3 regions of the Thiomicrorhabdus xiamenensis genome follow, and region 1 is predicted to be linked to each of the others. Evidence: predicted binding sites of a transcription regulator. Region 1 holds the regulator's gene; each other region holds the start of a gene.
What was found. Region 1 encodes HrcA, which represses chaperone genes, less so after heat shock. Its sites were predicted from a motif close to TTAGCACTCNNNNNNNNNGAGTGCTAA; they were not measured.
Positions count from the first base shown of each region.

Region 2: HQN79_RS11940 (NfeD family protein) is a predicted target of HrcA. The motif match lies at 897-923, and genes of this name have one in related genera.
Region 3: rpoH (RNA polymerase sigma factor RpoH) is a predicted target of HrcA. The motif match lies at 3,558-3,584, and genes of this name have one in related genera.

Region 1 is NZ_CP054020.1:1,088,130-1,093,553, forward strand. It holds gene HQN79_RS05015 (NAD(+) kinase) at 1-843, opposite strand, end outside; gene hrcA (heat-inducible transcriptional repressor HrcA) at 1,046-2,050, shown strand; gene grpE (nucleotide exchange factor GrpE) at 2,167-2,748, shown strand; gene dnaK (molecular chaperone DnaK) at 2,946-4,862, shown strand; gene dnaJ (molecular chaperone DnaJ) at 5,190-5,424, shown strand, end outside.
Region 2 is NZ_CP054020.1:2,582,227-2,587,650, reverse strand. It holds gene HQN79_RS11950 (histidine phosphatase family protein) at 1-3, shown strand, start outside; gene HQN79_RS11945 (YchE family NAAT transporter) at 98-727, shown strand; gene HQN79_RS11940 (NfeD family protein) at 1,002-1,448, shown strand; gene HQN79_RS11935 (efflux RND transporter periplasmic adaptor subunit) at 1,435-2,502, shown strand; gene HQN79_RS11930 (efflux RND transporter permease subunit) at 2,502-5,424, shown strand, end outside.
Region 3 is NZ_CP054020.1:2,526,125-2,531,548, reverse strand. It holds gene ovoA (5-histidylcysteine sulfoxide synthase) at 1-1,761, opposite strand, end outside; gene HQN79_RS11655 (YoaK family protein) at 1,798-2,511, opposite strand; gene rpoH (RNA polymerase sigma factor RpoH) at 2,617-3,447, opposite strand; gene HQN79_RS11645 (flagellar export chaperone FliS) at 3,715-4,134, opposite strand; gene purT (formate-dependent phosphoribosylglycinamide formyltransferase) at 4,373-5,424, opposite strand, start outside.

The DNA of each region.
Region 1 (5,424 bases):
GAGAAGTTCAAAATGATCGTGCCCTTTAGGGTGGATCATCTGAATGAATTTTTTGTGTCGGCTGATTGTTGTTTCGTGTCCCTGACCGATGTTGTGAGTCAGCTGGCCGTCACAGATAATATGTGCCATGCCGTTACAGTTTTTATGCGGGTAGATGCGCACTACGCTGCTGCCCGGAATAACATAAGGGCGCGTGCTCATGGTGTGCGGGTTGACCGAAACCAGACTGAGCACATCCAGACGCGGGTCGAGAATCGGCCCGCCCGCAGACAGGGCGTAGGCGGTAGAACCGGTCGGGGTGGCGATAATCATTCCATCGGAACGCTGGGTATTCAGAAAACGGCCGTCCACCTCGGTTTCGAATTCAATCATTCGCGGCGAGTCGGTTTTGTGAATCACGACGTCGTTGAGCGCCAGCTGATCGAATTCGAGTTTGCCGTCCTTTCGTATCTGAACATGGATCAGATTGCGTTGCTCGTATTCACACTCGCCGACCATGACTTCATCCAGTGTGTTGAGCATCTCGTTAGGCGAGATGTCCGTCAAAAATCCGAGACGTCCCAAGTTGATGCCGAGAATTGGAATGTCGTGATCGACCACGGAGCGGGCTACATCGAGAAAGGTGCCGTCTCCGCCGACAACGATGGCGATATCGATATGTTTGACCAGTTCCAGTCGGTCAATGACTTCGACGCCGTATCTCTGATGCGGGAAGTCGGCGCAGGAAGCCGAGTCCAGCAGGACCGTTTTGTCATGGCTAAGCAAATGCTGCAGCAGGCGATTGATCGTATCCCAGCAGGCAATGCCGTCGTATTTGCCAAAAATGCCGATTCGCTTAAACATGATTTTCTTTTCCTTCACTTCCCTCAAGGCTTGAATAAGAGGGGGATAAATTTATAATTTAGCACTCGTGCCAGGGGGAGTGCCAGACACTCTCGGAGTTTGCTGTTTGCAATTATATGAGAATAGCAAAATTCAATTTGTCCATCTCAAGGCTTTGCTTTCAATTTAAGTTGGTTTACGTATGTTAAATGATCGTTATCAAATGTTGTTTAAAAACTTGATGGGATTATACCTTAGCGACGGCAAGCCGGTAGGTTCGAACACCTTGAGCAAGCTGCCGGAAGTCGCCTTGAGTTCTGCGACCGTGCGGAATGTGCTGGCGGATCTGGAAAAGATGGGATTTCTGCACTCGCCGCACACCTCCGCCGGAAGGGTGCCTACCGATAAGGGATATCGACTGTTTGTCGATACTCTGCTGACCTATCAGGAACCGAGCAAGGTACATGAGCAGGATCTGCGTCAAAGGTTGTCGGTCGATCTCAATCAGGATCGTCTTTTGCAAGAAGCATCCAAACTGCTTTCCGGTCTGACCGGTATGGCGAGTCTGGTAATGCTGCCGCCGAAAACTCAGGAAAAACTGCAACAGGTCGATTTTCTGATGTTGTCGGCAAGACGCATTCTGGTGGTTTTGGTCTTCGGTGATCAGGATGTCCAGAATCGCATAGTGGAACTGGATCGGGATATTCAGTCCGATCAGCTGCAAAAACTGGCTAATTTCCTGAATCAGCAGTGTCTGGGGCTAAGCCTGCTTAAAGCACGGGAAAAACTTGCTTTGGCGGTCGAACAGAATCAGCTGCAGGAAGATTTCCCGTACAGTTCGTTGTTGCAATCGACCGACGATCTTTTGAATCAGCAGCTCAACGATCGAAAACCTCTGGTCGTGTCCGGCAAAACCAATCTTCTGGATTACCAGGAATTTGCGGATTCGCAGAAACTTAAACGTATTTATCACGCCTTTAACCAGCAGCAGGGATTGTTGGAACTGTTCGATAAAAGCCTGCAGGCGCCTGGGTTGAAAGTGTTTATCGGCAGCGAGTGCGGTAATGAGGTGTATCAGGGATGCAGCTTGATTACCCGGCCGTATGCGGTTGAAGATGAAGTGCTCGGCGTACTCGGTGTGATCGGACCGAGCAGAATGAACTACCAGAAAGTGGTGCCTCAGGTCGATTTGACCGGGAAAATTTTAAGTTCCCTCTTGAAAAAATAGCGGATGCCCCTTATGTCAAACCCTAGTCAAATACAGAAATAACTATTCGGCCGATGCGTTAAGCGTCGTCTGAAAGTGCAACAGAGATTTTAAACATTAAAAAATAGGAATACATCGTGGCTGAACAAAACCAGAAAGAGATGAATCAACAGGAAGTGGAAGAGAAGGTTGCAACGGCAGAAGAGGCGATGCAACAGAGCGAAGAGCAGCTGGAAGAGGCTCAGAAGGCAGTTGATAACGATATCGAGTCGATGCTGGCGGAAGCTAAAGACGAAGCGGCCAAGCATAAGGATATGGCGCTGCGTCTGCAGGCGGATATGGAAAACCTGCGTCGACGTACGCGTTTGGATTTGGAAGAAGCGCATAAGTACGCCCTGAAAAAATTTGTTGATGCATTGATTCCGGCAATGGATTCAATGGAAATGGGGATTGAAGCCGCGTCCAAAGAGGAAGCAACCAAAGAAAGCATTAAGGAAGGGGTCGAGATGACCTTTAAGCAGATGCTGGATGTGCTTGCCGAATTCAGTGTTGAGCGTATTGACCCGAAAGGGGAGAAATTCAACCCGCAGGATCATGAAGCGATGACGATGATTCCGTCTCCGGATCACGAATCGCAAACAGTCGTCGATGTTATCCAGAAGGGGTACAAGCTTAATGACCGTCTGGTTCGTCCAGCGCGAGTTATTGTCGCTCAATAAGGTTTTTGCCGAAGCTGAAGGGAAACGGTGAAAAAATGATAAAAAAATGCATTTTTCCCTTGAATCCTGAAAGAGCACCCCTATAAACAGTTCAAACGTAATTTTTAAACGAATTGAGTTCATAAAGAATTGTCAAAATTTGCCAACGGCTTAAACACGGTTTCGTGTTTATACCTATCAAACTGGAGAGAAATCAGATGGCTAAAATCATTGGTATCGACTTGGGTACAACCAACTCTTGTGTATCGGTAATGGAAGGGAAAGAAGTTAAGGTTATCCCGAATGCGGAAGGTGCGCGTACTACGCCTTCGATCGTTGCTTACACAGATGACGAGATTTTGGTTGGTGATCCGGCAAAACGCCAGGCGGTAACTAACCCGGAAAACACGCTTTTTGCAATTAAACGTCTGATCGGTCGTCGTGCCGACGATGCGGTTGTTGCCAAAGACAAAGACATGGTTCCTTACGCGATCGTTGCCGCCGATAACGGTGATGCTTGGGTACAGGTAAAAGATAAAAAATTGTCTCCGCAGGAAGTTTCAGCTCGTACTCTGATGAAAATGAAGAAAACGGCTGAAGACTATCTGGGTGAAGAAGTTAAAGAAGCGGTTATTACCGTTCCGGCTTACTTCAACGATGCACAGCGTCAGGCGACAAAAGATGCCGGTAAGATCGCTGGTCTGGATGTTAAGCGTATTATCAACGAACCGACTGCGGCGGCACTTGCTTATGGTATGGATAAAGTAACCAACGACAGCAAAATCGCAGTTTACGACTTGGGTGGTGGTACTTTCGATATCTCGATCATCGAAGTTGCAGACCTTGATGGTGAGAAGCAGGTCGAAGTACTGTCTACCAATGGTGATACTTTCCTGGGTGGTGAAGACTTCGATAACGTCATCGTTGATTACATTGCTGAAGAGTTCAAGAAAGATCAGAATGTTGACCTGAAATTGGACAAGTTGGCACTACAACGTGTTCGTGAAGCGGCGGAAAAGGCGAAAATCGAGCTTTCTTCACGCGAGCAGACTGACATCAACCTGCCATACGTAACGGCGGATGCGACCGGTCCTAAGCACTTGAACATGAAAATCACGCGTGCCAAGTTCGAATCTCTGATTGAAGACTTGGTTAAGCGTTCAATCGAACCTTGCCGTATCGCTCTTAAAGATGCAGGTCTGTCTGCTTCTGAAATCGACGACGTCATTCTGGTTGGTGGTTCGACTCGTGTTCCGATGGTACAAGCTGCGGTTAAAGAGTTCTTCGGTAAAGAGCCTCGTAAGGATGTTAACCCGGATGAAGCGGTTGCGATGGGTGCGGCGATTCAGGGTGGTGTTCTATCCGGTGATGTAAACGACGTTCTTCTTCTTGATGTAACGCCTCTGTCTCTTGGTATCGAAACCATGGGTGGCGTAATGACCAAGCTGATCGAGAAAAACACCACCATTCCGACGCGTAAGTCGCAAGTGTTCTCAACGGCGGAAGATAATCAGTCTGCGGTAACTATCCACGTGTTGCAAGGTGAGCGTGAAATGGCTTCCGGTAACAAATCTCTGGGTCAGTTTAACTTGGACGAAATTCCGGCGGCTCCTCGTGGTATGCCTCAGATCGAAGTAACTTTCGACATCGATGCCAACGGTATTCTGAACGTTTCTGCTAAAGACAAGAACACCGGTAAAGAACAGCACATCACTATCCAGGCTTCATCCGGTCTTTCTGAAGACGAAATCGAAGCAATGGTTAAAGATGCCGAAGCGCACGCTGAAGAAGATGCGAAACTGAAAGAACTTGTTGAAGCGCGCAACCAGGCTGATGCGATGGTGCATGCGACCAATAAGATGATTAAAGATGCTGGTGATTCTGTGACTGCCGAAGAGAAAGCTCCGGTTGAAGAAGCGATCAAAGCGGTTGAAGAAGCGATTAAAGGCGACGATAAAGCGGCGATTGACGAGTCGGTTCAGAAACTGATGGAAGCGAGCCAGGGCATCGCTCAGAAAGCGCAAGCGCAACAGCAAGCCGGTGGCGAGCAGGCTCAGCAGCAAGGTTCGGACAAAGCGGATGACGATGATATCGTTGATGCGGAATTTGAAGAAGTAAATGACGACAAAAAGTAATCATTTTACGCGCTAGCTCTGCTGGCACTGTGTTGGGAAATGGTCTCGTATGAGTTATACACTCACATTTCCCGCCTTGTTCCAGCAGGCTTGCGCAAAAAATGAAAGACTTCTTGAATCTTGCGAAAGATTAAGTCGATTTAGCAAAGGCACGGAGTGACGAAGGTTTAAACTTCGGTTTGGAATTTTCACGATCTCCGTGCTTTTGTGTTTAAATACCGCGAAATTTATAACTTGGCTAAGTGAATAAACGAAAGCACATAATACAAGTGTGTTTTGGTTTATTAATTTTGTTGTTTAACGAAACAAAGAAAGTTTAAGAAAACTATGTCGAAAAGAGATTATTACGAAGTTCTTGGGGTTTCCAAGAGCGCTTCCGAAGGTGAAATCAAAAAAGCCTACCGTAAACTGGCGATGAAATACCATCCGGATCGTAACCCGGATAATAAAGAAGCCGAAGATAAGTTTAAGGAGGCGTCCGAAGCTTATGAAGTGCTTTCCGATGCGCAGAAACGGGCTACTTATGATCAATTCGGTCATGCCGGACTGGATGGACAAGGGG
Region 2 (5,424 bases), 1.1 Mb from region 1:
TAATCTGCATCTTGTGCTTTCCATGACTGGGGTCACCCGTTTTATGTCCTTTGGTTATTGGTTATGATGAAGTTGTTTTCCTGACGGGAGTGTCGGCATGGAGTATACGGAATACACGAAGTTTCTGGTTGGTTTGATTGCGGTGGTAAACCCTATTGGTGCTATCCCGATATTTCTGGCGATGACTTCCGACTTGAGTCTGCCTGAAAGAAAGAAAATTGTGCATGTGACGGTTACCGCGGTTGCAACCATTCTCTTGATTGCCCTCTTCTTTGGCGAAGCGATACTGGAATTTTTCGGTATTTCAATCAACTCTTTCCGCGTCGGCGGCGGCATTCTGATTCTGTTGATGGCGATTTCGATGATGCACACCAAAGGTGAAAAACCGATTCGCAGTAAAGAGGATGAATTTGATTCCGAGCAAAATGACTCCGTTGGTGTTGTGCCTTTGGCGATGCCGTTACTGGCTGGACCCGGAGCGATTTCCGCAGTGATTATCGAAGCGCATCGGCAAAGCGGTGTTGCCCATTACGGCTTTCTCGGATTGGATATTCTGATTTTATCCTTCTTGCTTTGGGTAACCTTAATGATGACGCCCTGGTTTTCGCGACATATCAGCCAGGTGGGGATCAATATCATTACTCGGATTATGGGACTATTGCTGGCGGCCATTGCGATTGAGTTTATCGCCAACGGTCTGAAGGGACTCTTTCCCAGTCTCGCCTGATTCATCATTGCGTAGTGTTATCGCATGCGAATTGGATGTTGGACTGGCGGTTTTCCGAAGATGCTGAACGCCGTGGTTGACGCAACATCCAAGATGGTTTCCACGTGAAACCTGCTGACGTGATCCACGGCGATTAGTGCTTGATGTAAATCAAGCGGTTAATGAATAGTTTCCATCCGTGCCGGGCAAGTGCTAAAAAGAAAGGATTGAATTCATTCAGACTGAAATACTCAGTCTTTCCGTTCGCTCGATCCGTTTTAATGCTGGAGGCGTTATGTCAGAAGTTCTCCCTGTTGTGAATTATTGGCTACTGTTTTTTATCGGTGTGATTTTTTTGGCTCTTCAGCTGCTGACTCAGATGCACTGGCTGAAAATAATCGGTTTAAGTTTGCTTATTGTCGGCGCCAGTACTCTGGTGTTCGATATTAAAGACGGCTTGTTTCAACTGATTTGGTTGTTGATTATGGCGTTTTTGCTCTATCAGGTTGGGAAAAACGGGCGTAGTAAGGTTTGGGTCGCGGACGAGCACCCCGAAGGGGGAACTGGAGTTATTTCACGTGTGGATGGCGAGCTCAAAGTAATATATAAAAATAAATCCTGGCCTATTGTCACCGATGAAGAGCGTCTTCATCCCGGAGATCATGTGGTCGTTTTGGAAATTATAGATGACAAGGCAACCGTAGAGTTGCTATCAAGGAAATCGGTACATGCAAAAAATTAAGTACCTGAACTGGGCGGGCAGTCTATTTATCGGCTTGGTAGTCTCGGGAATCGCAGGTTGTCAGCAGCAACAGGAAACACCGGAAACCCCTTTATTAAAGGTCAAAACGGTATCAATTCAGCAAACTCAGCAGCAAACTCAGTGGTATTTAAGCGGTACCTTGCAGGCGAAAACCACGGTCGATCTGGCATTCCGAGTTGCGGGTGAAATCGCGCAAGTGAATGTGGATCTGGGCGATCGGGTGGAAGCGGATCAGCTGTTGGTACATCTCGATCCGGCGGATTATCAGTTGTCGGTCACCTCCGCTGAGGCGAATATTCGCGCGACAGCGGCAGAAATCAACCAAACCCGCTCCGACCTGAAACGTATCACGGCACTTCAACAGCGAAAACTGGCTTCCGAGCAGGCGAAGCAGCAGTTGGAAAATCAGCTTAAGGCGCTTGAAGCGCAGCAAAAAGCCAATCAGCAGCAACTGCTGCAGGCGCAGAATCAGCTCAACTATACTCAGCTTAAAGTACCGGTCAGCGGGATTATTCGCGCAAAACTGGTTGAGGCGAATCAGGTGGTCAGCGCCGGTCAGCCGGTTCTGCAACTGATTGCCGACGGAAAACGCGAGGTGGCGGTAGATGTCCCGGAAAACCGTCTGGCGTCTTTACCGAAACAGGGACAAATCCGTCTTCAAGAGCATGACTATCCGGTCGAGTTGCGCACGCTTGAGCCGCAAGCCGATGCTGCGAGCCGAACCTGGACAGCTTTCTATCGTCTTGCGGAGTCGCAAGCGGTCAATGCTTTGCCGCTGGGTCAGACGGTGCGGGTGCAGTTTTCTCAAATTCAGAGTGGAATCCGTCTGCCGCTGAGCGCGCTGTACGAGCAGGGTGACTATCGCTCGGTATGGCTTCTGCAGGATGGGAAAGCCAAGCGTGTTCCTGTTCAGATACTACGTATCAACCGTGACTCGGCTTGGGTCGCCGGAGAATTTCCTGAAAACAGTAAAGTGATTGCGCTTGGGGTGCATCTGCTGTCGGAAGGACAGGCGCTTGAGGAGATGCCTTAGTGTCGAATCAGCCTTCAAAATGGAATTTATCTGCACTTGCGGTGCGAGAGCAGAGCGTTACGCTGTATTTTATTATCGTTGTGGCATTGGCCGGAATCTACGCTTTCCTGTATATGGGGCGAGCCGAGGATCCCAGTTTTGACCTGAATACCATGGTGGTGTCTGCGACCTGGCCGGGAGCGACAGCGCGTGAAATGCAGGAGCAGGTCGCCGATCCGATGGAAAAGCGTCTTGAAGAGATTGCCTATTTCGATCGGGTTGAAACCAAGTCCCGTCCCGGACGAACCGATTTGCTGGTGATCTTTGCGCAGGACACGCCGAGCGGTATGTCGCAGGATCTCTACTACCAGGTACGCAAACGCCTGAATGATCTGGCACCGACCCTGCCGCAAGGCGTTCAAGGCCCTTTCTTCAATGACGACTTCGAGGACGTCTATTTCACACTGTACAGCCTGACGGCGCCGGGATGGTCACATCAGGAACTGGTTCAGGTTGCAGATGAGATGTCGGTGGCCTTGCGCCGTGTGGATGGGATCAAGAAGGTCAATCTGATCGGCGAGCAGCCGTCGAAAGTCTTTATCGATTTCGATCAGGAAAGACTGTCGCAGATGGCGCTGGATATCAATACGCTACAGGAGCAGATTGCTGCACATTTGCAGAAAACTTCCGGCGGATTTATTGAGTCCAACGGCCCGCGAGTTTATTTGCGTGCGCCACAAAACGGCCGGGAACTGACCGTATCCGAAATTGCGGCTTTGCCGCTCAGTATCAACGGCACGACGATCCGTTTAAGTGATGTCGCCGAGGTTTATAAAGGTTATCAGTCTCCTGCGAGCTATCTGATCCGCGACAAGGGTGAACAAGCGGTTCTGGTCGGTGTTGTCATGGCGAAAGGGGTGGACGGTCTGAAGCTGGAAAAGAGCCTGATCGACTTTGAGCAATATTATATTCATCAGCTACCTGCCGGTGTTTTGCTGGATAAGGTGACCAATCAGGCCGATGCGATTCATGGCGCGGTCAGTACTTTTCAGCTTAAATTTGTAACAGCCTTACTGGTGGTTCTGGTGGTTAGCCTGCTGGCGCTGGGCTTGCGTGCCGGATTTATCGTCGCTTTGGCAGTGCCTCTTACGCTGGCGATGACATTTATGTTTATGTTCCTGAACGGTTTGAACTTCGATCGTATTTCATTGGGGGCGCTGATTATTTCGCTAGGCTTGCTGGTTGACGATGCGATTATCGCCATCGAGATGATGTTGGTGAAAATGGCCGAAGGGATGGAAAAAGCTAAAGCGGCTGCCTATGCCTGGAGTGTGACCGCCGCGCCGATGCTGGTCGGTACGCTGGTGACGGTAGTCGGCTTCCTGCCTATCGGTCTGGCCCAATCGCAGGTTGGCGATTATGCCGGTGGCATTTTCTGGGTGCTGGGAATGACTTTGATCGCTTCCTGGCTGGTCGCGGTCTATTTCACGCCTTATTTGGGCGTAAAAATGTTGCCAAAAGTCAGTAATCCGCATCAGGAACTGTTCGACAGCCGTTTTTACCGTTTTCTGCGTTCGGTTGTGCAGACCTGTGTGCGTTACAAAAAAAGCGTGGTTCTGCTGACGTTCGCAGTTTTCGTTCTTTCCGCGATTGCCATGAAAGATGTGGTTGAAAAGCAGTTTTTCCCGAGTTCCGACCGTCCTGAGTTGATGATTGATATCGCTATGCCGGAAGGAACCTCAATCGAAGCGACCGACAAGGTGGCGCTACGGGTAGAAGAGTTGATTAAAGGCCATCCTCAAGTCAAGTCGCTCTCCTCCTATATCGGTCAGGGGGCGCCGCGCTTCTTTCTGGCGTTGAATCCGGAACTCCCGAATCCGGCATTTGCCAAAATTATCGTCGTCACGCACGGTAAGGAAGAGCGTGATCAGCTGCAAGCGGAGCTACAGGCGCAAATTGATCAGGGACTTTTCCCGGAGGCTCGCGTTCGAGCGCATCCGTTGCTTTTTGGTCCGCCAGTGCCTTGGCCGGTGACCTTCCGTGTTGTCGGGCCGGATCCGGAGACCTTAAGAGCGATCGCCAAGCGTCTGCAAAATCTGATGGCCGAACAGGACTTTACCATCGATCCGCACCTGCAATGGGGGCAACGCTCTCTAGTCATGCGTTTGAAATTCGATAGCGAGCGCTTATTGCAACTGGGTATGACCCAGCAGCAGTTAATGGCGCAGTTGGATGCCCAGCTGCAGGGTTCGACGATTGGCCAGATTCGACAGGATAACCGGACACTTGAAGTGGTTCTGCGCTCGGATCGGCAAACACGGCGTAATCTCGGCAATCTTGGGGATATTCTGATTCGTACGCCTTCGGCTACCGTGCCGCTCAGTCATTTGGCTGAGCTGGTGCCGCAATATGAAGATATGTTATTTGATCGTCGCAATCGCGAATTGTTCTTGGCGGTTAACAGCGAAGTGACTCCGGGGATGCAGCCGCCGGTGGCGACTCAGAAACTTCTCGATGTCATGGGGCCTTTGAAAGACTCACTGCCTCCGGGTTACCGGATCGATGTCGGCGGATCGGTCGAAGAGTCGGCTAAAGCCGAAGCGTCGATTCAGGCGATGATGCCGTTGATGCTACTGATGATTACGCTGTTGCTGATGTTGTTTGTGCGCAGTTTCAGCAGTATGTTCATGGTGCTTCTGACGGCACCGCTCGGTTTAATCGGTGCCGTGGCGGCTCTGGTATTGTTCCAGCAGCCGTTCGGATTTGTCGCCAATCTTGGTTTGATCGGTCTGGCGGGCATACTGATGCGTAATACGCTGATTCTGACCGGGCAGATCGATGATAACGCCCGTCACGGGATGTCTGCTCACGAGGCTCTGGTGGATGCGACTCTGCGACGTGCCCGTCCGGTGTTACTGACGGCGGTTGCCGCTATGCTGGCGT
Region 3 (5,424 bases), 1.2 Mb from region 1:
AAAGTCCATAATTTCGCCTTCCTGCGGAATGGTGTAACGCACTGAACCGGTGGTTTGCAGCTGGTTGGCGATGCGGATAAAGCGCGCCGAAAAATCCAGAGCCGTCACTTCGTTAAAGTGTTTAGCCATTTCAAAGGCACCACGCCCGACCGAACAGCCAACTTCCAGAACGCGCAGATCGTTGCGTCCGGCAAAGTCGTTATCGGCGCTGATTGCATCTATAGCGTATTGCGCATAGGCTTTGGCGAAGTTCGGCACCTTGAAGTATTCGTCGCCATAGTGGAACTCTGTGTACTGAGCGACAAGACTGTCGGTTTCGTAGGTTGAAAACTCGGTCTGTACTTCGGCATTGGATTCGATATAGCGGAAACCGGCATGCTGGAAAAAGTGACGGCGGAAAGCATAACGTGAATGGCCGTTGATTTCGTTGCCGGTAGAGATCCAGCTGCCACCTTTAAAAAGGTTGTGCTTGTTGTCATAGGTCGGTGTGGTGAAATCGTCGTACAGCGGATGAACCTTAAAGCCATCGTACGGGTAGATTGGCGTTACCGTCCACTGCCAGACATTGCCGATGACATCGTAAAATCCGTTGCTGGAAAATTGGTCGACCGGCGTGGAAGATGCGAACTGCTGCAGATTCCAGTTGGCTCGTTCACTGTGTTGCATCGCTTCTGAATGGTCGAGCAGACGCAGCCATTCATCTTCGCTCGGCAACCGGATCGGTTTACCGGTCTGTGCGGCTTTCCAGCGGCAGAAGGCGCTGGCTTCGAGGAAGTTTACTTCCACCGGCCAGTTCCACGGCATCGGAATCTCTTCGGTCATGCAGCGCAGATACCAGCCATCCGTTTTTTGAACCCAGAAAGTCGGATGTTTGTCGGGGGTAAACTCACGCCAACGGTTACCTTCATCATCCCAGTATTCGGCGTTTTGATAGCCGTCGGCTTCGACAAATTGCAGATATTCGGCATTGCTGATCAGGTATTTTGCGGCTTTGAATTCACTGACCTCGGCCTGATGCTGACCGTATTCGTTGTCCCAGCCGTAGTAGGGGGCGGGATCCTGATGATCGATTCTGATCTCACCGCCTGAAACAGTCAGCAATTCATTCGTTGGCGCCTCGCCGCTGTCCGGACAGACAGGGAAAAGCGGGCTGGACTGCACCTCTTCTATCGGTAGCTGGCGGATCAGAACCGAGGAGGTTTCCAGATGAATGCGTTCATGCTCTATGCCCATCATCACCGGCCAAAGCGGACTCTGCCAGTCGATCGGCAGAGTGAATTCGACTTCATCGATCAGCTTGTTGACCGCTGCTCGGACCTGATCGCGATAGTCGCGCACCTCTTGCACGCTCGGCCAGTCGTAATGCGCGTCATTCAAGTCGTCCCATGACATTTCGTCGACGCCGATAGCGCACATGGATTCGATTTTCGGGTTGATGCGCTGTGGCAGCAGTTTGGCCAAAACCAGTTTATTGGTGAAAAAAGTCGCGGTGTGTCCGAAATAGAAGATCAGAGGATGGCGTAGCGAGCATGGGCGAAGGTAGTAGGCTTCGTCGGCTTTCAGCGTGGTAAACAGTGCTTCGTAGCTGTCATAGGTGAGATTGAAGTAGCGTTTGATTTCGGCGCGTTTCTCTTCAACCGAACCTTGAGTCAGGAGCGGGGTCTGACTGATCAGATCTTTCCTGTTCAACCCCCAGGGGTTCTCTGTCTGCGCGATAGATGGTCTGTCGGTCTGCATGCGAGAGGTTGCCGGGTGTTGCATTACTTACTCCTGAGTTAAAAGCATTGTCCTATCATCTTAACCATTTAGGGATTCTTGTCGATAGTAGTTTGTCAGATAGAGTGTGCCCAGAAGGATATTAATGATGCAGGGCAGGATCATCGACCAGTAAGGAATGCTCTGGAAGGCGAAGATACCGAGAATTCCGCCGACAAGGAAGCTTCCGAGCAGAACCAGCAGGAGATTCGCTTGCCACGGCCAGGGCTGACGCGTTTTGAGTTTTAATGCAATGTGCACCCCGATATCAGTGACGGTTCCGGTCATGTGGGTGGTCCGCAGTTGTTGGCCGCGGTAACTGGCGACCAAAGCATTTTGCAGACCGCAGGCAACCGCGCTGAAAAACAGCGAGGTTTCCGAGTGGTAGAAGCTGAAAAGCGTTGCCGAGCCGAGCAGCCCGCCGTTTAGTAGCAAGGCGTGTCCGTAGTTGGCGCTGGTCTTGTATTGCGCCCGCCCGATAATCAGTCCGGAGAGAATTGCACCGATCAGAAAGCCGATAAGGATCGACAGCGGAATTAGCAGCGCATCAAGATTCATATGGCTCATGGCCTCACTGAGACGTGAAGCAACGCCGGTCATCTGGCTGACCGGTATGCCGAATTCCATCAGCATGGCGCTGTTGATATAGCCTGCCATGGATGCCATGATCATGCCGATCAGCATCAGTTTGCGTACCGAGAACTTCAATTCGTCGGCGTTTTCGGTATCGATGTTTTCCCGTACTGGATAGGGCATAGTAGTTCGTCGTGCAAGCTCGTAATAAAATTCAGGGAAACGAAAAAGGCCGCAAGAATGCTGACATCTTACGGCCTTCTATTATTGTAGCGTTAAGGCGGGTCGTTACGCTACAAGCTGGTTTTTCAGTTTGTTCAATGCCTGTTTTTCGACCTGACGGATACGCTCCATGGAGACGCCGTACTCTTCCGAAAGCTCTTTCAAACCGATCTTTTTCTCGCTCAACCAGCGTTTTTGCAAGATGTCGCGACTACGGTCATCCAGCGTTGCAAGGGCTTTCTGCATGCGCTGCATCTCATAGGCCGCCTGGTCTTCCTGCTCCAACGCCTGAGCCGGATCGGCTTCCTGGCTGATCAGAACCGGAAAAGTCGTGTTCTGGTTATCGTCGTCGTCAGGCATATCGACCGAGATGTCTTTTCCGTATAGACGACTTTCCATTTCCAGAACGTCTTTACGGGTAACACCTAACTCTTCGGCAACGCGATCGGCATCTTTGTCGCCGAACCATTCCAAAGATTTCTTGCTGCTACGCAGTTTAAAGAACAGCTTACGCTGTGCTTTCGTGGTGGCGGTTTTCACAATGCGCCAGTTACGGATGACATACTCGTTGATTTCGGCACGAATCCAGTGCACGGCAAACGTCATCAAACGAACGCCTTCTTCCGGATTGAAGCGTTTAACCGCTTTCATCAGGCCGATATTGCCTTCCTGAATAATATCGCCCAGAGGCAAACCGTAACCTTTGTAAGATCGGGCAACCGGAACGACATAACGCAAAGATGAAAGAATCAGTTGGCGCGCAGCTTCCAAATCTTGTTTATAGTACAGACGCTCGGCCAATTTACGCTCTTCGTCTGCATTTAACTGATGAATACTTTGAATCGTGCGCAAATAAGCCTCCAGATTCTGTCCTGGGGCTAAATCAAGTGCCGACATTTGCGCGGCGGGAAGTTTTTTAGAGACTTTAGCTTGTGCTAATGAGAAGCTCTCTGACATACCTAATGGACTCCAAATAATCAGTTTTATGGCAAACAATATACTGATATTTAGCAGTCTTTGCAAGAGAGTGCCAATGTTATTTAATGATTTGTTAATATTTTTAACAAATCGTTTTAAAACATTAACTTAGAGGGTTTTTAAGTTTGCCGGCAACGCGTTTTTTTGCGTTGCCGGTTCGGGGAGTTGCCGCTAAAGATGATACGGTCAGGCGGTCATTTCCTCGGCGCTTTCCATAGAGATCTGCCAAGCGGTTTTGATCTCTTCAAGCATCTGCAAGGCGGCTTCAAGGTTTTCGGTGCCTTGTTCGAATACCGATTCCTGCAGGCATTTATCAATATAGAAGTAAAGTGTTTCCAGATCGTAGGCGATCTTGTAGTTGAAATCCAGGCGGTCGCGAAGCGCGTCGACAATGCTGGTCATACGACCGATATGGAAGCCTTTTTCCGTCATTGAGCGACTCTGATGGCAAGCCAAGGCCAGGTTACCCTTATCAATGGCACCCTGTAAAAGAAGCAGAATGGCGTATTCCGGATTCATCGAAAGCTGTTTTTCCTGCTCCGAGTTGCGCGGATAATCGTTTAATAGCGAGTTTTGCGTCTCTAATGACATATCATTGGCAGTCATAACTCATTCCCCTGTGTGTTTAGCGTTTTTATGTGGCAGAAACTTGTAAAAAGCATTCAAGTTTTCGCGTTATCTGCAGATAAGCATAAAGTGTGCCACTGTTTTCAAAGCCTTTGTTTATGGGCTTTTCAAGGGGATAAGTGTCTGTGTGGGAGAGGGGTGAATGAGGGGACGTCAGTGTTTTGGCAAATCTTGCCGCTTGAGAAAAAGGAGGGTTTCCAAGCGGCAAGGTTAAGAATTAGAAGCTGACTTCGACCGCGTTGGCGACGCGTTTTGCCTTTTCAATCGCTTTGTCGGTATCAGTGTCGCGAGCCAGAGCGACACCCATCCGGCGGCGACCGGCGATTTCCGGTTTACCGAACAGACGAATCTGGGTATCGGTTTCGGATAGCGCCTGATCCAGATTACCGAAAGCCGTCTGTGTCGAAGTGCCAGTCGGAAGGATTACCGAAGAGGCGCTCGGACCGTGCTGCTGAATATTCGGAATCGGCAAGTTGAGAATGGCGCGAACGTGCAGGGCAAATTCGGAAAGATCCTGAGAGATCAGTGTTACCAGTCCGGTGTCATGCGGCCGCGGCGATACTTCGCTGAAATAGACGTTATCGCCTTTAACAAACAGTTCTACTCCAAATATCCCTCTTCCGGTCTCGCCACATAATGCGTTCGTTACTTTTGAAGCGATCTCTTGCGATTTTTCCAGTGCAATTGGCGTCATCGGATGCGGTTGCCATGACTGGCGGTAGTCGCCGTCTTCCTGATAGTGACCGATCGGTTCACAGAAGCTGATGCCGTCCTTGTGACGCACTGTAAGCAGGGTGATTTCGTAGTCGAAATCGACAAATCCTTCGACGATTACGCGTCCTTTACCGGCGCGGCCGCCTTCCTGAGCATAGTCCCAGGCTTTCTGAATATCATCGGCTGAACGAACAACACTTTGTCCTTTCCCTGATGAACTCATAATCGGTTTAACGACGCAGGGCATGCCTATGCGCTCGATCGCAGCGGTAAAGTCGTCAAGTTGGTCGGCAAACTCGTAAGGGGAGGTACTCAAGCCTAATTCTTCTGCGGCCAAGCGGCGAATGCCTTCCCGGTTCATCGTCAGCTGAGTGGCGCGGGCGTTCGGAATGACGCGCAGACCTTCCTTTTCCATCTCTGCCAGAGTATCGGTGGCAATCGCTTCGATTTCCGGAATCACCATGTCCGGTTTTTCCTGCTCGATTAGAGCTCTTAAAGCGTTTCCGTCCAGCATGTCAATCACGTGGCTGCGGTCGGCAACCTGCATTGCCGGAG